3 regions of the Rossellomorea sp. NS-SX7 genome follow, and region 1 is predicted to be linked to each of the others. Evidence: riboswitches for the same ligand, from Rfam matches in the RefSeq annotation. Region 1 holds a riboswitch; each other region holds the start of a gene.
The links. A riboswitch is a leader RNA that binds a small molecule or an ion and turns the genes downstream of it on or off. The one in region 1 is predicted to bind lysine.
Positions count from the first base shown of each region.

Region 2: it holds a riboswitch for lysine, as region 1 does, so the genes downstream of both, lysA (diaminopimelate decarboxylase) here and ACUXV2_RS14190 (aspartate kinase) in region 1, are expected to answer to the same signal.
Region 3: it holds a riboswitch for lysine, as region 1 does, so the genes downstream of both, ACUXV2_RS16020 (Na+/H+ antiporter NhaC family protein) here and ACUXV2_RS14190 (aspartate kinase) in region 1, are expected to answer to the same signal.

Region 1 is NZ_CM128249.1:2,820,501-2,827,177, reverse strand. It holds gene uvrC (excinuclease ABC subunit UvrC) at 1-387, shown strand, start outside; lysine riboswitch at 687-865, shown strand; gene ACUXV2_RS14190 (aspartate kinase) at 1,062-2,300, shown strand; gene ACUXV2_RS14185 (YslB family protein) at 2,370-2,807, opposite strand; gene ACUXV2_RS14180 (succinate dehydrogenase cytochrome b558 subunit) at 3,155-3,763, shown strand; gene sdhA (succinate dehydrogenase flavoprotein subunit) at 3,831-5,594, shown strand; gene sdhB (succinate dehydrogenase iron-sulfur subunit) at 5,594-6,361, shown strand.
Region 2 is NZ_CM128249.1:442,633-449,309, forward strand. It holds gene ACUXV2_RS02070 (ABC transporter ATP-binding protein) at 1-46, opposite strand, end outside; gene ACUXV2_RS02075 (hypothetical protein) at 761-1,156, shown strand; lysine riboswitch at 1,291-1,466, shown strand; gene lysA (diaminopimelate decarboxylase) at 1,582-2,868, shown strand; gene ACUXV2_RS02085 (class I SAM-dependent methyltransferase) at 2,981-3,772, opposite strand; gene ACUXV2_RS02090 (GNAT family N-acetyltransferase) at 3,835-4,296, opposite strand; gene ACUXV2_RS02095 (hypothetical protein) at 4,683-5,552, opposite strand; gene ACUXV2_RS02100 (VOC family protein) at 5,763-6,158, shown strand; gene ACUXV2_RS02105 (LysE family translocator) at 6,317-6,677, shown strand, end outside.
Region 3 is NZ_CM128249.1:3,196,234-3,202,910, reverse strand. It holds gene ACUXV2_RS16035 (hypothetical protein) at 1-303, shown strand, start outside; gene ACUXV2_RS16030 (HD-GYP domain-containing protein) at 969-2,045, shown strand; gene yunB (sporulation protein YunB) at 2,104-2,868, shown strand; lysine riboswitch at 3,033-3,215, shown strand; gene ACUXV2_RS16020 (Na+/H+ antiporter NhaC family protein) at 3,330-4,892, shown strand; gene ACUXV2_RS16015 (flavin monoamine oxidase family protein) at 5,063-6,541, shown strand.

The sequences.
Region 1 (6,677 bases):
CGTGATGTGATTGAAAATGAACTGGGTCTTGATATACCCATCGGCGGCCTCGCGAAGGATGAAAAGCATCAGACATCCGAGCTGCTGTACGGGAATCCGCTGCAGATCGTCCCTCTTGAAAAACGGAGTCAGGAATTCTATCTGCTTCAGCGCATCCAGGACGAAGTCCACCGCTTTGCCATCACCTTCCACCGGCAGCTCCGCGGGAAAAGCGTCTTCCAGTCCATACTGGATGAAATCGATGGAATCGGACCCAAGCGGAAAAAGCAGCTTCTTAAACATTTTGGTTCCATGAAGAAAATGAAAGAAGCAACGGTTGAGGAATTTCAGGATATCGGGATTCCGGAAGGTGTAGCAAAAGTACTGCACGAGAAACTGCAGGAATAGCAGTGGAGATTTTCGCGGTTCACTGTACACGTTGAAATATTACCCTGCTCCAGCTTTTGATTGGAGTGCAGGACGAAGGTCTCATGCGGGAGAAGTGGCCAATGTGAGACCCCGCAGGCGAAGCCGAGGAGGCTCACGGGTCACCCGCGGAAAGCGAAGTCCTGCACGGAGATCAAAAGCGGTATTTGAAGGTATATAAACGAAAAAATTTAAACTGAAAAAATTCTGAAAAAACTCATTGCTTCCATTATTTTCGTGTGCTATAATTATCGATAATTTAAAACATTATCACTTTAAATAGTGGTGATAGAGGTGCGAACTTCAAGAGTACAGGCAAAGAGGAGTATGGGCTCCGTCGAGATGTCTGGAAAGGGGAGAGTCGCCGAAGTGGTATTAGGCTCATACTAATTCCGCTGGTTCTGCGTTTAAGAAATGCAGGATTGTCAAGATGAATCAATCTTGGAGAGCTATCTCACAATGCCGATGAACGATTAAGTATTTTTTACTCTAAGTTCATAAAGCAATGAGATATCCGTCTCATTGCTTTTTTTATTATTTGGCATGGGACTGCCGGCGTTAAAGTCATTCAGCAGGCAGCGGGATTTGCAGCAGTCAGATGATTCTCTTCAGAAAAAGATTTAATTTCTACACTCAAAGAGAAAGAAGGAGAAGCTGTGAGTATTATCGTTCAAAAATTCGGTGGAACTTCAGTAGGTTCTGTTGAAAAAATTCAAAATGTTGCGTCAAGGATTTTGGAGGAGAAGAATCGGGGAAATGATGTTGTGGTTGTCGTGTCCGCTATGGGTAAAACAACTGATACACTAGTCGGTTTAGCAAGGGAAATCACTTCTCACCCAAGTAAAAGAGAAATGGATATGCTTTTATCAACAGGCGAACAGGTGACAATTTCTCTATTGACGATGGCATTGCTCCAAGCCGGTCAGGAGGCCATTTCGTATACTGGATGGCAGGCCGGGATCGAGACAGAATCCGTTCATAGCAATGCACGTATCACCAATATCCATACCGAAAAAATGACAACACAGCTTCAAAGCGGAAAAGTCGTCATTGTAGCAGGATTCCAGGGGATGACACCATCCGGGGAAATCACGACCCTCGGACGAGGAGGTTCCGATACGACAGCGGTGGCCATCGCAGCTGCATTAAAAGCTGACCGGTGCGATATTTATACCGATGTCGACGGAGTTTATACGTCTGACCCGCGTTATATTGAAGGTGCGCGCAAACTGCCTTCCATTTCGTATGATGAAATGCTCGAACTCGCCAATCTGGGTGCAGGGGTCCTTCACCCGAGGGCTGTTGAATTTGCAAAAAATTATCAAATCCCATTAGAAGTCAGATCAAGTCTTGAAAAAGTGGAAGGTACGTATATTGAGGAGGAAGCAAGCATGGAACAGAATTTAGTGGTAAGAGGTGTCGCATTCGAAGATGAAATTGTACGGGTGACCGTCTTCGGACTCGGAAATGCCCTGACAGGCCTGTCTTCAGTGTTCACGACACTGGCCAAGAACCATTTGAACGTAGACATCATCATCCAAAGTCAGACAGACCGGAATACAACGAATCTATCATTTTCAATCAAGGAGCATGACCTCGATGAAGCGCTCGCTGTATTGGAAAAGAACCAGGGAGAACTGGGCTTCACTCATATCGAACATGAACGCGATCTTGCGAAGGTATCCATTGTCGGATCCGGGATGATTTCAAATCCGGGTGTGGCTGCTGAGATGTTCGAGGTCCTTGCCAAAAATGACATTGTAGTCAAAATGGTCAGTACGTCTGAAATCAAGGTGTCGGCCGTGGTCGATCAGGAAAATTTACAGAAAGCTGCCGGAGTCTTACATACGGCGTTCAAATTGGATGCCGTCCAAGTCGAAGAAGTGACACTGTAAGAAACAAACAAAGGGTTGACTCCTCAACAGAGTCAACCCTTTTCCCATTCATCTATTTCGTTCGTGCACCTATTCGACTTTATCTTTTTCATCCCAGCGGGCCGTGATCTTCACGGATTGATTTCGTTTATGTATTTCTTCAGCTGCTTCAGTGGTGCATTTCTTTTGGAGCTGGATTTGCTCTGCAAGAAAACCGGCTTCCAATTTAAATGTAACGTCCGACTTTAGTGATAATCGTCTTTCGACAAACGAACCGCGCAATTCAAAGGTCATTTCGTTTTTCTTTTGTTCGACAACCGTCAGTGTTCCCCAGCCTGCTTCATCAAAAAAGGATGAGCATTCATCCATTGATTGAAGGGGGAATTTTCTGGAGAGCTGCTTGCCTCCCCAATATAAGATCTCGGGAGTGTGTTTTCCTAAAATATCCGGAAGCAGGATATCCCTTATCATTTCGTAGCCAAAAATTGGAACGGTCGGTTCATAGATTTCTTCTTTTTTTTGTTCCAAGTAAATCCCCTCTTTCTATAAAACTATTATATACATGTAAAGAGGATTTATCATCCCAAACATCTAAAATGAAAGTTGGGATATTTTGGTGGTATAATGTTTTTGTTTAATAATGAGAATTTTCTAACTATTAAACGCGTATTTGGTCGGTTTTATTTGTTATCTTTATATTAAAAATATTTTAGCGATATTGTCGAATTTATGTATCCGTTTTCTTGACGCTTCCACTTCAGGGGAGTAAAATGAAACTTGTCACATAATTGTTACAACATAAAGTATGTATCGTAGTCTAATGAAAATGTTGATTAGAAAACGGCCTCATATTTTATGATTAAGGGGGGTAAATCATGGCTGGAAATCGAGAATTCAATTATCGCAGGCTTCATTCATTACTAGGTGTTATTCCAGTTGGATTATTTTTAACTCAACATTTAGTCGTGAACCATTTTGCAACAGGCGGGGAAGAATCATTCAATCAAGCGGCACATTTCATGGAAAGTCTGCCTTTCCGTTATTTCCTTGAGATCTTTATCATCTTCCTACCATTGTATTTCCATGCGATCTATGGAATCTACATTGCGTTCACATCTAAGAATAACGCCACTAAATACGGCTATTTCCGTAACTGGATGTTCCTGCTTCAGCGTGTCTCAGGGGTAATCACGTTTATCTTTGTGACATGGCATGTGTGGGAAACAAGGGTTGCTGCTGCATTCGGAGCAGAAGTGAACTTTCAAATGATGGAGAACATTTTATCTAATCCATTCATGCTTGTATTCTATGTTATTGGAGTACTTTCAACGATTTTCCACTTTGCCAATGGCTTATGGTCATTCTGTGTGAGCTGGGGAATCACCGTTTCGCCACGTTCTCAATTAATAGCTACATATGTAACGATCGGAATTTTTGTAGCGTTATCGGTTGTTGGTATGCGCGCAATCTTCGCATTTGTATAAGAGTCGAAAATATAGAAGTCTGATAGAAATCAGCTGGCAACTTTGGTAGGAAAAGGAGTGAGTCACGATGAGTAAAGGCAAAATCATTGTAGTCGGCGGCGGATTAGCCGGCTTGATGGCCACAATCAAAGCAGCAGAAGTTGGAGCGGAAGTAGATTTATTCTCACTTGTACCCGTTAAACGCTCCCACTCTGTATGTGCTCAAGGTGGTATTAATGGAGCCGTAAACACCAAAGGAGAAGGGGATTCTCCTTGGGAACATTTTGATGATACTGTATACGGAGGGGATTTCTTAGCGAACCAGCCTCCGGTTAAAGCAATGACAGAAGCAGCACCGGGTATTATCCACTTACTGGACCGTATGGGAGTCATGTTCAACCGTACACCTGAAGGGCTGCTCGATTTCCGACGTTTCGGAGGAACTCAGCATCACCGTACTGCGTTTGCCGGTGCAACAACAGGGCAGCAGCTTCTTTATGCATTGGACGAACAGGTCCGCCGTCATGAAGTAGCAGGTCTTGTCAATAAATTCGAAGGATGGGAATTCCTTGGAGTGGTCGTGGATGACGAGGGAGTTGCCCGCGGAATTGTAGCGCAAAACCTTCAAACAATGGAAATTAAATCGTTCGCGGCAGACGCTGTGATCATGGCCACAGGGGGACCTGGAATCATCTTCGGTAAGTCCACAAACTCTGTCATCAACACAGGTTCTGCGGCATCGATCGTTTATCAGCAAGGTGCATACTATGCAAACGGTGAGTTCATCCAAATCCACCCGACAGCGATTCCTGGAGACGACAAATTGCGTCTGATGAGTGAATCTGCACGTGGGGAAGGCGGACGTGTATGGACGTATAAAGATGGTAAGCCGTGGTACTTCCTTGAAGAAAAGTATCCTGCATACGGAAACCTGGTACCACGTGATATCGCGACGCGTGAAATCTTCGACGTCTGCGTTAATCAGAAACTTGGAATCAACGGGGAAAACATGGTATACCTTGATTTATCTCATAAAGATTCCAAAGAGCTTGATATCAAACTTGGTGGAATCATTGAAATCTATGAAAAATTCATGGGTGATGACCCACGTAAAGTACCGATGAAAATCTTCCCTGCCGTTCACTATTCAATGGGTGGACTATGGGTTGATTATGATCAAATGACGAACATTCCTGGTCTGTTTGCAGCCGGTGAGTGTGATTACTCCCAGCACGGCGGTAACCGATTGGGAGCTAACTCTCTGCTATCAGCCATTTACGGCGGTATGGTGGCAGGTCCTAATGCGATCAAATATATCAGTGGTTTGGAAAAAACAAGTGAATCTGTACCTTCATCCGTTTTCGAGCGCTATGTGAAGCAAGAAGAAGACAAATGGAACGAAATTATGTCCATGAACGGTACTGAAAACGCATATGTGATCCACAAAGAGCTTGGCGAATGGATGACTGACAACGTAACGGTTGTGCGTCATAATGACAAGCTGAAAGAAACAGATGCGAAAATTGTCGAGCTTATGGAGCGCTATAAAAATATCAATATCAATGATACGGCTAAGTGGAGCAATCAGGGGGCTATGTTTACGCGTCAGCTGTGGAATATGCTTCAGCTTGCACGAGTCATCACAATCGGGGCACTTAACCGTAATGAAAGCCGCGGTGCACACTATAAGCCGGAATTCCCTGAACGTAATGATGAGGAGTTCCTGAAAACGACAATGGCAAAATACAATGCATCAACGAATTCACCTGAATTCCATTATGAAGAAGTAGATACATCCTTGATCGCACCTCGTAAGCGCGACTATTCTAAGAAAAAAGGGGGAAATAAATGATGAGTGAAAACAAAAAAGTACGTTTTATCATTACTCGTCAAGACAGCCCTGAAACAGCCCCTTATCAAGAAGAGTTCGAATTAGCTTATCGTCCGAATATGAACGTGATTTCCGCTCTTATGGAAATCCGCCGTAACCCGGTCAATGCAAAAGGTGAAGAGACTACGCCGATCAACTGGGACATGAACTGTCTTGAGGAAGTCTGCGGCGCTTGTTCTATGGTCATTAACGGGAAGCCGAGACAATCTTGTACAGCTCTTGTCGATCAGCTTGAACAGCCGATCCACTTGGCGCCTATGAAAACATTCCCAGTCGTGCGCGACTTACAGGTCGACCGCAGCCGGATGTTTGACAGTCTGAAAAAAGTAAAAGCATGGATCCCGATCGACGGCACATACGATCTTGGACCTGGTCCGCGTATGCCGGAGAAAAAACGTCAATGGGCATACGAATTGTCCAAATGCATGACGTGCGGAGTATGTTTGGAGGCTTGCCCGAACGTAAACAGCAAATCCGAATTCATCGGACCTGCGCCTCTTTCCCAAGTCCGTCTTTTCAATGCGCATCCAACAGGAGCCATGAACAAAGACGAACGCCTGGAGTCGATCATGGGAGACGGTGGCCTTGCCAACTGCGGTAACTCACAAAACTGCGTGCAATCTTGTCCAAAAGGTATTCCTTTGACAACATCGATCGCAGCACTGAACCGCGAAACATCCTTCCAAATGTTCAAAAACTTCTTCGGAAGCGATCATATGGTAGACTAATATCAAAAGCACTTTCCTTCGGGGAAGTGCTTTTTTATTGTGAAGGAAATGATCAAGCCTTTGGACTTGTGGATAATTGTTCGTATCTATTTGTGGAGATTTATTTGGTTTTTCCCTTATTTTGCCAAGTGGCGGAATTATTAGCGGAATAGAAAGATAATAGCGGAAAGTCGAAAGATTAATTGACAATTGTAAAAGATAATCGGCTGAAACTAAAAGATTATCGCCCAAAACTAAAAGATTGCTGTGCCAGATGGAAAGATTCCCTCCAATCAATATGAGACGGCCGCGGCGGGAGGCTCAACGGCCACCCGCG
Region 2 (6,677 bases), 1.9 Mb from region 1:
TATACGGCTTATAATACGAAAGAAATTTCTTAACTGGAAAATGCATAATGTACCCCTTTATTGTGTTTTTTCACTGAACACATATAAGGGGGAAGACCGTAACGTTAAAAAGGCGTTCCACCCTTATATGTTTGTACGGTTACAACAGCAGTCATGTTTCTCATTTGAACAGCCTCCTTTTTGTTGGTTAAGTTTATTGTATGATGGTTTTTGGGTTGTGAAAAGTGAATTTTCAGAAAAATATTCAGGTTGGTGATTGATCATGGTAAGGTCGACATTGAGGGTTGTCCAGCCGGCACGTGGAGTAGATAAATGTCATTTTGCGTGTAATCTGGCAGGGTGGAGCTGCCACTTTGGATGAGTGGGAGAGTTGGACCGTCCACTGTTCTTATGTGGGGCTAGATAGAGAAAATTGGACAAGAGGAACAATTATTTGGATTCCGGAACAATTATTCAAGAACTGGTACAATAAACGGGATTTGGGTGCAATAATTTTAATATCGGAACAATAAACAGGATTACGGTTCAATTAATCAATTTAAGGCTTGCTGGGGACATTTTTCTAGACTCAATTACTGCATTCTTTCCCAATTAGGTGCAAACCAACTCAATAGATAAATAAATTAGCTTGTATCATACTTTTTTCAGAGACTTAGCACCACATAGACTGTACCTGCTATAATCCTCAGTCCAAGAAGGATTTTATCAAAATGTGTTGAATGTATTCATGTATTCCTATCGGAAGGGCAGAGATCCATTTATGAAATATCAGCAAAAGGATTTTAATGAAGGACTTAGAGTGAAGATCAAACGGACGGAACGAGTATTAATGGATTTCATTGAAAGAGTGGCAGATCAGTACATACCTGTTATTGAAGAAAAGGATCTGGACTTTGAGGCTCGGTTCGAAAAGGAGGGTACAAACCCTTTTACGCCTGGATACACTTCGTCGCTTTCAGTCGGCATTGCTGAAAAGGGCGGGGAGCTCATTGATTTGCATGTGATAAAAATATGGGTGTGTGAACGTTCTTTATTTGGTGTGCCGATATCAAAAGCGTTGCCGGGAAGTAAAATTACGGGTGAATTGTTAGATGAATCGATTGAAGAAGTGAAAGAGGAAATAACGGAATATGTGAAGGAAGCGCTCCTTGGATGAATGGTTGAGAGTATTCACTTTACGATCGAAGGGGTGGCCGCCTGATAAGGATCAAAATAAGAATATAGCTTTAATAGATTGACAATTTTTCCACCCTGATGGTATAGTTGCCATACAAAACTATAAACTTACTCTCTGATAATAGAGGCGCGAGAATGAGGAGTAGCTACCTTGAGGATGATGGATCCTGGGATGGGAAGTGAAAGGCAGATCGCCGAAACGGGAAATAGCCAATCGGTTTCCTGTTGGGCTGGCATTGAATAAGTGTCAGACTGTCACAATGGTCACGTTGTGGAGAACTATTGAAGAGATGTTAATACAGAATTCTTCAGAACGTTCTTCGTTTTGATCAGGAAACCGTATGAGCATCGCTTCATACGGTTTTTTTGTGTTTTTTCGGAGGGATTTTCAGGAGGAGATTCGATATGACAGCAATGGAAACGAATGTACAGGGACAGTTGGAGATCGGCGGAATGAGTACGGGCGAGCTTACCGCAGCGTATGGCACGCCGCTGATGGTATATGATGAGGAAATGATCCGGGGGAAGGCGCGCGCGTTCCGCGAGGCGTTCATCGAGAGCGGACTCGGGTTCCAGGTCGCGTATGCGAGCAAGGCGTTTTTGTGCAAGGAAATGGTAAGACTTGCAGAAGAGGAGGACCTGTCGCTGGATGTTGTGTCCGGAGGGGAATTGTACACAGCGCTTCAAGCAGGATTCCCGGCAGGGCGGATACATTTTCACGGGAATAATAAGTCCGAGGAAGAGCTCGAGATGGCGCTTGATGCTGAGATCGGCTGCTTTGTGGTTGACAGTTTCCTTGAGCTGGAGCTTTTGCATGAGCTGGCGAAGGAGCGTGAGCAGCAGGTGAATATCCTGCTTCGCGTGACGCCGGGTGTGGAAGCCCATACCCATGATTACATCATGACAGGTCAGGATGATTCGAAGTTTGGCTTCGGAATTTCGACCGGCCAGGCTGACCGCGCGATGCAAATCGCCCTGTGCAAGCCGAATTATACGGTGCTCGGGATCCACTCCCACATCGGCTCACAAATCTTTGAATTGGACGGATTCCAGCAGGCGATCACCGTGCTTTCGGATTTCCTTCAGGGAATAAGGCTGGATTGTGAGGTCACGCTGCCTGTCCTGAATATCGGAGGGGGATTCGGGGTCCGCTATACGGAAGATGACAAGCCGCTGCCGATTTCCGAGTACGTAAAGGCGATCACGGACAGCGTAAAGGAAAGCTTTGGTGAGAACGGTTATCCGCTGCCGGAAGTGTGGATCGAGCCTGGCCGCAGTATCGTGGCGGAAGCGGGTACCACATTGTACAAGGTCGGTTCGAAGAAAATCATCCCGGACGTGCGTACCTATGTGTCGGTTGATGGGGGCATGACCGATAATCTGCGTCCGGCACTGTATGGCGCGAAATATCATGCCGTGCTGGCGAACCGTCCGAATGAGGAATGCACGGAGCTTGTCAGCATTGCCGGTAAGTGCTGTGAATCAGGCGACATGCTCATCTGGGATCTGAAGCTGCCGCCGGTTAATTTCGGTGATACCCTCGCTGTGTTCAGTACAGGGGCTTACGGGTATTCGATGGCAAATAATTATAACCGGATTCCGCGTCCGGCCGTTGTATTTGTGAAGGACGGGGAGTCTCGTGTGGTGATTGAGCGGGAGAGCTATGCGGATTTGGTGAGGCTGGACCGGTAAGCGGATGGAACTTTTACCGTTCTTCCGCAGATGCGGCGGTACAGACCTTTATGTAAAACCCATATGTAAAAAACGATCAGCGGCTATCTACTGATCGTTTTTTTTCTGCAGTTTAGTTCCTTGATGCAAACAACCCTGTTGACTTTGTGATCTTGATCGCCCCTCCATTGGATTCTTTTTCTGATGCCAGAAATTCAATGAAAGAGGATAATGTGTCATTGACCAGGATTTTATTTAACTCTGATGCTGAGGAAAGCAGATATTCTGCGATTGCGTTTTCGTCCGTGATGTTCAATCCGCCCGGAAACCCATTATAGGTAATCTCATTGAACTGGGCCTGGAGCTGATTGCGTCCATTTTCTATTCCGAAATTCAAGGCGTGCTTCCTGGCGGAAGGATAGTCTAAATCCGGATCAAACCGTTTCAGCAGCTCGCCGAATTCTTTCATATGGTCAAGCCCAATTGTGGAACAATAGAAAGTTCCTTCAGGGTGCAGCACCCTCCGGACCTCTTTCAATGCCTTTCGCCTATCGGGAACGTGATACAGCATATGGTTGGCGATGATGATATCAAAGCGGTGTTTTTCAAAAGGAATCTCCTCAATATCGAGTTGGCAGTACTTAATGTCAGGCAGCGCTGCCAGGTTCTTTTTCGCGGCCTCGACCATCCCTGCAGATTGATCAGCGAGGGTGATGTTCCAACTGCCATCGATCCGTTCGCTGTTTTTCAGCCAAAACGTACCGTCGCCACATCCGATTTCGAGGATTCTACTAGTAGGAGGGATGGTTAACTGATCAAAGAGCCAAAGATGCCAATCCTCTTTATTTTCACTATATTTCTCGTGGATGTTGATCCGGGTATTTAAGTTGGATGAATCTTTATATTGTTCTTGTAATGATTCCAAGTTTCTCCCTCCGAACAATGAATGGGTTATTTCACTGGGGGTCAACCAGCAGTAATAGCCCTTTAGTTTATTTCCTTCTCCATCACTATATTGGTGGTTGTGTATCCGATTTTTTCATACAAGCCCCTGGCAACCTTGTTATGGCCGAAGACGTGGAGTCCGATTTTGTTTATATCCATTTGTTTTGCTTCTTTTTCTATTTCATTCATTGTGTCTTTTCCGTACCCTTTTCCCTGGTGCTCTTCCAGGATCCGGATGTCATAGATGAATGCTTTTTCCGGAGATTTCTTCGCTAGCCATATGATCCCTGCATGTTCATTTTTTTCGTTCAAAATTGTGTATAAGTAGTTATTCTCGGTATTCTCGCCATCCGGGAGGAGGGTGCTGAATTCTTCTTTCGCTTTTTGCAGCGAGTCTTTTTCTTCCCAGTTCCCCGCTGATACTTTTTCCTTTGCATAATCTTCAACAGATGTACCAAGATATTGCTCGTATTCCTCCGGGGTCATTTTTCTTAATGTCACCATATTTCGTTTCCTCCTTGGACATACTTGTGATTTTTCCTAAAATGTTTATCGGAGCAGCAAAGTTAACCCGCCGAGGAGCAGCAGGACAGTTACAGTCAATAATGTGAATTTCGTGAAGCGGTTTGATTTGTGAAAGAGCTTGAAGAACATGGTCAACACCTCACACTGTGTATTGTGCAGCTACTATAGATACGTTTGATGCTGTGAGAAAGTTTCATGCATATGAGTTCGTAATGAAAATTGGTTTTTTCTAGTGCATCGGCTCAGGAGTACAGTTTAGCGTGTGGAAAGGAGTTGAGGATTAAATTGAACGACGGGGCGGGGAAGCCCCGTCGTTTCTGATTCACAGTGTTTTTTGCAATTCGGTCACCATCTAAAAAAGTATGTTAAAAAGTCCGCCCATTCGTCGGGATTCCCGTCCTCACTCCTACGAAGAACCAGACAATTTCGTGATTGTCCCATTTAGCTACGATTTTTACTCCTTGCTCAGGGATATCGGATGGAATGGTGATTTCCGATCCTTCTGTTTTGATCATTTTCTTTCCGCTGCCGTCGTTGTAGTAGGCATGAAGGGTCGGTTCGCCTTTGCTGTTATCGAATTGGAACTTCAAGGCAGTCGGTTCTTTCAGCTCGATTTCATCGACAAAGTCGACACCTTCTTCCGGCGGGAGAGGGAAGGGGTTCGTGTCGTATGAACAGCCGGTGCCGTCCGATGTCCAGCAATAAGAACTTCTGATGGATTCAGGTTCCTCTCCGGTCAGAAGGGTAACGGATGGCGGACCTTTTTGATTAATTTGGGAAGAAGTATACTGCCCTTTTAACCCAATAAAGTAATAAGGAGCACCAAATACGGAAAAAAGGACCAACGGGATGGCGAACATCCATTTTGCCTTTTTTCGTTTGAGGCTGACTTTGTGAAAGACGATCTCATCGACGATAAAGAAGATGGAGGCTGCCACCAGCGGAATCCCGAAGAATGGACTGAATCCCATGTCGCCGAACATGAAAAAGCTGATGACGATGGAAGGTCCCATATGGATAAGGAAGTTGACCAGATGGGGCTGCCATTTGATCTTGGTTGTGATCATGCCGGCTAGGATGGATACCGGTGCTCCGGCGGTGATCATTAAAAATCCTCCGTAAAAGGTATACAACGATAAGGTTGTCAGGGGGGATTCCATTGGAAATAATAACGAGGTTACTAGAATGACCGTAGGAATCGAGATGAGAATACTGGCTGCTTTTCTTTTTATCATTGAATCACCTGCTCGTGCTTGATATCTAGAGTATAGCAAAAGTCATGGCCTCTATGGAGGGTATTTCTACTAAAAGTGGGGGCGGTTTACTATAAAAAAAGAAAAAGCTGCCAATCTACCATTGTGTGTTTTGGCCAAAATCGTTTACTATAAAGAGGCAAACGAGAATTTATCAGAATGTTGAAACGACTTAATAAGCGGAGGGAAACGATGGGACGATTAGTGCATTTCGAAATTCATGTGGATGACATGGAACGTGGAAAGGCGTTCTATGGTGAGGTCTTTGGCTGGACGTTTGAAGATTGGAGTGAATACGCGGGGATGCCTTATTTCGGGGCAGTGACGGGTGATGAGAGTGTGCTCGGGATCAATGGTGCGCTGATGAAGCGCCAGGGTCCTCCTCCTGAAGCAAAACAGCCGTTGAATGGGTATGCGTGTACGATGGGTGTTGAGGATTATGATGCAACGGAGAAGAAAATCCTTGAACTTGGAGGCAAAGTTGCCCTCCCTAAGTATGCCCTGCCTGGAATGGCTTGGCAGGGGTACTACACTGATCCTGAGGGGAATATTTTCGGGGTCCATCAGCCGGATGAGAATGCGAAATAATTGATTGATTAAAAAGCTGCCTTCCTTCTGTACGGTCTCGTACGAAGGAAGGTGTTTTTTTATTTATTGAATGTTTGGAATTTTATTGCTTGCAGGTATGAAGACTGTGTTAAAATGAATTAACTTTTTTTCATAACTTGTCGGGGGGATTGGATGGAATGAATGATTTCCTTACGTTTTTTTTGCTTTCTTTATTTGTTGTCATGAGTCCCGGGATTGACACGGCGCTGCTTACGAAGAGGACGATTTCGGACGGGAAGGGCGACGGGTTTAAAATGGCCCTTGGAATCGCGTCGGGGTGTCTGGTTCATACGGTTGCGGCTGCGTTCGGATTATCCGCCATCCTGATGAAGTCGGCTGCGGCGTTTGAAATCGTTAAGTATGTCGGGGCCATTTATCTAATCTATCTTGGTGTGACGTCTTTTGTTAAAAAGAAGAAAGAGGCAGATGCGGAAATGCAGGATGGGACGGCGCTGAAAAGGTCGGCGTTCAAGCAGGGCCTGTTTACCAATGTGTTCA
Region 3 (6,677 bases), 380 kb from region 1:
GAAAGAGATTATATACATAGTTTGAAGTTTCACCATGCTATGATCGAATTATTAGGCTATGAAAATGAGAGATATGGACTGACATTTGAAGAATTGAAGAAAATAGTGAATACGGGTGGGGCGAAAAAGGAATCCACTCGCTTAATAGAAGACATCACAGAATTGTATGACACTGTTTTGGATAAGAAAATGTTCTCTGAGAAGGAAGGGGCGGAGTTGAAAGAAAGGACTGAAGAAATGCTTGATGTGGACTACATTGCCACAGAGACATTAAAGGAAGCTTGGATATTGAATAATTATTAATGATAAGGATGGGGATGGCTGGGAGTGCCTATGCTTATTTCGTTCTTGAAGAGAATGGTACAAGAGTTCTTTGTTTTGCTAAAATGTGCGTTTAGGTCTAAGCTTGTTCTAGCTGGTGATTGGAGTGCAAGACGAAGACTCCTGCGGGAAGAGTAGCTTATGTGAGACTTGTCCAGCTCTGGGGCTTAGAGGCACATGTCATAAGTCAACTCGTCCAAGAAGGCAAAGAACGCCTTCGTGGCCGATTCGCCATATGCCACCAGCCTCTAAACAAAGCCCCTCCGCTTTTCTTCCCGCAGGCTTGCCGAGGAGGCTCACGGGCTACCCGCGGAAAGCGAAGTCTTGCACGGAAATCAACAGCGGTATTAAAAGCCTATTCTGAGAATATTCTTCTTTAGATTGCGCTTTTTACTTTTTCCCAGGCTTATTTTTGATGATCCCTGTATTGTTCACGTCAAAAAACTCTTCAGCCTGCATAGACAACTTACACCTTTACATCCCCTTAATATTCTTTCATGAATATTTACCTTGATTTCCTTAAATACAGCTTGCATCGGTCTTTTTATCCATTATAATGGAGGTACTAGTAAAATATGTCGAAAAATGAAAGAATTACATAGGAGAATTCTATGAGGCTGATATCAACTAGGGCTTTGAGGCCGGGAATGGTTATGGCGACAACTGTATATAATGTAAGGGGTCATGCGCTCATCCAGCAAAATGTTGCGATCACGGAACGGATGATTTACCGGCTGCAGGAGCTGAATATTCAGTATGTCTATATTGAAGATTCCCTGTCTAACGGCATCAAAGTCACTGAGTCTGTACCGAGCAAGGTGCGGCATGATGCGGTTGCCGGTATTGAAGGAGTGTTCAGCCGAATCAATGAAGCAAAGATGCCCCAGAATTTAGTTGTACTGGAGGACAGCGCTAAGCAACTGAAGCAGATTATCGATGTTGTCTTAAAGGAAGTAAAGGCTAATGACGAGCTGCTGACCGTCCTTACAGACGTTTTCACCTATGATTCTTACGTATTTCATCATTCATTCAATGTTACTTTATATACTCTTTCAATCGGGATCGAACTGAATCTTTCGCCAAAACAGCTGGAAGAGCTAGGAATTGGAGCAATCCTTCACGATGTGGGTAAGATGCTGGTATCAGAAGATATCCTTATGAAGCCGGGAAGACTGACAGAAGAGGAATTCTTGGAAGTCAAGAAACATACCGAGCATGGCTTTGATATTCTTAGAAAGCTGCAGTCTGTATCTCTTTTGGTGGCCCACTGCGCTTATCAGCATCATGAAAGATTGGACGGCTCAGGATATCCTCGTGGATTGAAAGGGGATGATATACATCCTTTTGCTAAAATCATTGCAGTGGCAGACGTATTCGATGCGATGACATCCAACCGGGTGTACCGAAAAGCGATGCTTCCTCACGAAGCGCTTGAAATCCTTTACGCGGGCTCAGGTTCCTTATTTGACATGAACGTCATTGAAGCCTTCAGGAGATCCGTCGCGATTTATCCGAACGGAATGGTCGTTGAATTGAATGACGGAAAAAAAGGGATTGTCACCGGACAGAATAAAGGTCTGACGGACAGGCCTGTCATTCGGGTGATTGAAGAAAAAGGGGAAGAACTCTATTCTCCTTATGAATTGGACTTGCGGACCGAGCTTGATAAGGTCATCGTCGGTTTTGATGCGGATTATGAACCGGCTGCCAGTAAAATAAAATAAATTTTTGCGTTAAACCCTCCTTAGAGAGCATAAGAATAGCTTGTAAGGGGGGATTTTTTTGTCAAAGTTTAAAACACATAAACCCCGAAGAGGAGGACCGCTGCCTTTTCGCCACGTGATGATCATCACCATCGTGTTCTTCATCTTTTCCACAGGGGCGGGTCTTTGGATCGTAAACCTGGGCTTGAAGCCGACGCTGCTGGCTTATGCAGAAACTCAAACGAGCAGAATCGGTACGATGGTCATCAACAAAGCGATCAACAAAAAGGTAGCAGGATCCATAGAGTTAGAGGAGATAACGGAAGAAGTGAAAAATGAAGAAGGGGAGGTGGTCTCTCTCAGTTTCAATACACAGAACATCAACCGGGTTCAGGGAGAAATCACTAATTTAGTCCAATTATATTTGAAAGAGGCAGAAAAAGGGAATATCGAAAACCTGGAATACATCACGGACATTGAAATCGACGAGGAAGGGACAAAAGCCGATGAAGGTATCGTGTATTCTGTTCCCCTAGGTCAGGCGACCAACAATGCCTTACTAGGGAACTTGGGACCTAAAGTCCCGATCAGGTTCCATTCAATCGGGGATGTACGTTCGGATATTAAACATACTGTAGAAGAGTTTGGTATCAACAATGCCCTCGTCAAGGTCTATATCACCCTGACTGTGAATGTCCAGATCATCATACCGTTTGCAACGAAAACCGAAACCATCAAGCAGGACGTATTGATCGCCATGGATACTGTCCACCTGGATGTACCGCAATTCTTCAACAATAGCGGTGACGGAGCATCACCATCCATCGAAATACCGACAAACTGATCCCGGCAAGTGTCTGCAGCGGTGAGGAACGGTCTAATTTACAGAACCAAATGTGTTTTTGGAAAAACCTGCCCATCACCTATCCCGAATAAAAAGTTGTCAAACTGTTGATAGTTTGATATATTTATAAAGGAAATTTTAATATTATAACCACATCATCAATCCGATGGGGTAGAGGTGCAGGGTTCAAGAGTAAACTGTTTGAGGATGACAACTGAGAGAACAGATGAAAGGGAACCTTTGCCGAAGCTGATATGCTTGTCAGAAGCATATTCGCTGGGGTTATCTTGAAGAAGGATAACACTGTCATTATAGGGGACACTCTATGATGGGGAGCTACAGATCGTGATGGAGCACTTACATTACTCATTAAAGGTAATGATAGGATCCTCTATCATTACCTTTTTTTATTCCTCTGTCATGCTATGAGGTTCCCCCCTATCAAATAGGAGGAGGACATTATGGAAAACACTATTTATTCAATCATCCCGCCCCTTTTAGCCATCCTGATGGTTATCTTGACGAGACGCGTACTGCTTTCGCTGGGTGTAGGGATCATCGCTTCAGCACTTCTTATCACAGATTTCTCTATTACAGGCACGTTCAGTAAGATATGGGAAGCCGTAAAGGGCATTTTCGTCGCCGACGGTGAACTTAATACCTGGAATGTGTACATCATTTTATTCTTATTGATTCTTGGCGTCATCACTGCTTTCGTTAACATTTCCGGCGGAAGCCGCGCATTCGGTGAATGGGCGATGCAGCGCGTAAAGACCAGAAGAGGCGCGCAATTATTGGCAGCTGTATTAGGTATCATAATTTTTATTGATGACTATTTCAATGCGCTTGCGGTCGGACAGGTTGCTAGACCAATCACGGACCGTCACAAAATCTCACGTGCGAAACTCGCTTATATCATTGACTCGACATCGGCTCCGGTCTGTGTGGTTTCACCGGTATCAAGCTGGGGAGCATATATCATCGGTATCATCGGATCGATTCTTGCCGCACACAGCATCACTGAATACACAGCTTTCTCAGCATTCATACAAATGATCCCAATGAACCTCTATGTATGGGCAGCTCTACTATTAGTGTTGATCGTTGCTTACAGAGGATTTGATTTCGGGAAAATGAAGGAACATGAAGAAAGAGCGATTTCGACTGGAAATCTTTATGACCCGGACAAAGATATCCCGGGTGAACTTAAGAACGACCTGCCTGTAAGCTCTAAAGGTTCGGTCGGCGATCTGGCATGGCCGATCATCGCCCTGGTTGTCGGTACAGTCGGCATGATGCTTTGGACGGGATATAAGGCAGTTGGTTCGTTTGATATCCTCCCTGTATTTGAAAATACAGATGTTACAAAATCATTATTATATGGAAGCTTATTCGCATTGGCGATTGCATTTATTCTTTTCTTCCGTCAAGTAAGCTTGAAGGGTGTTGGAGGAAGCGCAGCTGGAACAGCAGTTGTCGAAGGAATCAAATCCATGCTTCCTGCTGTTTACATCCTTATCTTTGCATGGGCGATCGTCACACTGATCGATGAGCTTCAAACTGGAACGTATTTAGCCGGATTGGTTGAAAAATCGAACATGCCAGTTGAGGTCCTGCCTGTGCTGCTATTCTTAGTGGCCGGCGTCATGGCATTCTCTACAGGGACTTCATGGGGCTCATTCGGAATCCTGCTTCCGATTGCGGGAGAAATTGCAGCAGCAACCGATGTAAGTGTCTTACTTCCTGCAATGGCAGCTGTTTTAGCAGGTGCGGTCCTTGGAGACCATTGTTCACCAATTTCCGATACTACGATCCTGTCTTCAACCGGAGCCGGAAGCAATCATATCGATCACGTACTCACGCAGATTCCGTATGCACTCATCGGCGCAGTGGCAGCTTCGATTGGTTACCTCGTATTAGGGTTCACCGGAAGCACCATGCTTGGATTACTCGTAGTCATAGTGCTGGTTGCGGCTCTTGGATTTATAAAAGGAAAGAGTTCAGATACAGCAGCTTCACAATAAAAACAATAATGAACCAGAAGCAGAAAATGCTTCTGGTTTTTTTATATACAGTTCCTCCGGCTAGAGGTTCGTATTCCTTGATTTTCCCAAAAATTAGAAGGTAAGTCATTAGACACGCTTCTACCAGTCCGCATTTCCTCATATCTATAGGAGGAGAGAGGTGAGTTGACGTGAAGGTAAAGGTGATTGGTTTTGATGATTTACACTATCCCAAAGACTTATTATCTATTGTGAGAAATGGGCTGCCGGAAACTGAGTCGAATCCAAAACGTGTATTGATATTAGGAGGGGGGATGTCTGGGCTGGTTGCGGCATCCCTGCTTAAAAGGGCAGGTCATAAAGTGACCATTTTAGAAGGGAATGATCGGATAGGCGGCAGGGTCTATACGGTAAGAGAACCATTCACGCAGGGGAATTACCTTGATTTTGGAGCGATGAGGATCCCAGAAAACCATGAGCTGGTATTCGAATACATCAAAAGGTTCAATCTCCCTGTTAATCGTTTCTTGAATTCCACCTCTCAGGATATGTTATTTGTAAACAATGTCCTGGTCTCTAAAAAGGAGTATAGAAGAAATCCGGATATTTTGGGTTTCCCTCTTGAAGGAGAAGAAAAAGGGAAGAGTGCTGCAGAGCTTTTCCTTGAAGCGACCCGGCCTTTCTTTGAAGTGTATTCGGCCAGCACCCAAGAACAGAAGGATGAGTTGAAGACGAAATATTCCACTTACTCCATGGGCGATTATTTAATTGCCAATCCGTTCGGGAAATCACTTTCAGAGAACGCAGTGCGGAAAATTGCTGTCATGCTGGGGATAGAGGGTTTTCCAAACTTCTCTTTCATTGATATTATAACGGACATCATTTACCCGATATTCAGTGAAAAAATAAAGTTTTATGAAATAACCGGAGGAAATGATCAGCTGCCTTGTTCCTTTATCAGCGAGCTTCAAAAAGAAATCAAGCTGAATCGCAAAGTAGAGAAAATCATTCAGGACGATCATGGCGTATCTGTACAGACTATGAACCCGTTTACAGGGAAGAGATCTCGGTATACAGGAGACTATGCCATCATAACCATGCCATTCACTGTCCTTCAATTCGTCGACATTGAGCCATATGATTCGGTTTCATTTAAAAAATGGCAGGCAATCAGAGAAGTGAATAATGTCCAGGCAGTGAAGATCGGAATTGAATTTAAAAGCAAGTTCTGGGAGAAGATGGGGTATGGCAATATTACCAGTGACCTGCCGTTAAAATTCACTTACATTCCAAGCCACGGGATAGGTTCTGATGGTCCGGGGGTATTGCTGGCAAGCTACAGCTGGGGAAGCGATGCTGTATTATGGAATAGCTTATCCAACGAAGGATTGGTTCGCCTCGTGCTTAAGGATTTAGCAAAGATATATGGAAACATCGTATATACGGAATTTCTACAGGCTGTTTGGTTCAACTGGGGACAAAACCCTTACTCAGCAGGATGTTTCACGCTGTTTACCCCCCAGCAGCAGAAAAACTTTGATGAAATCACCCGGAAACCGGAAGGAAGGCTTCATTTTGCCGGAGAACATACTTCTTCCTTTCACGGGTGGATAGAGGGAGCAGTAGAATCTGGGATCCGGACGGCTTATGAAGTCCATCATAGAAAATAACATAGTGAAATTTAGTAGTAATATGAAAACAACACAGTAAATTTTACTAGTAATTGGAATTTTAAAGTTAGAAATCCCCTGTTCATTTTCTGATAAAGGGCAAATCGGACTATAAAAGCAGAAGATGTCCCTAAAA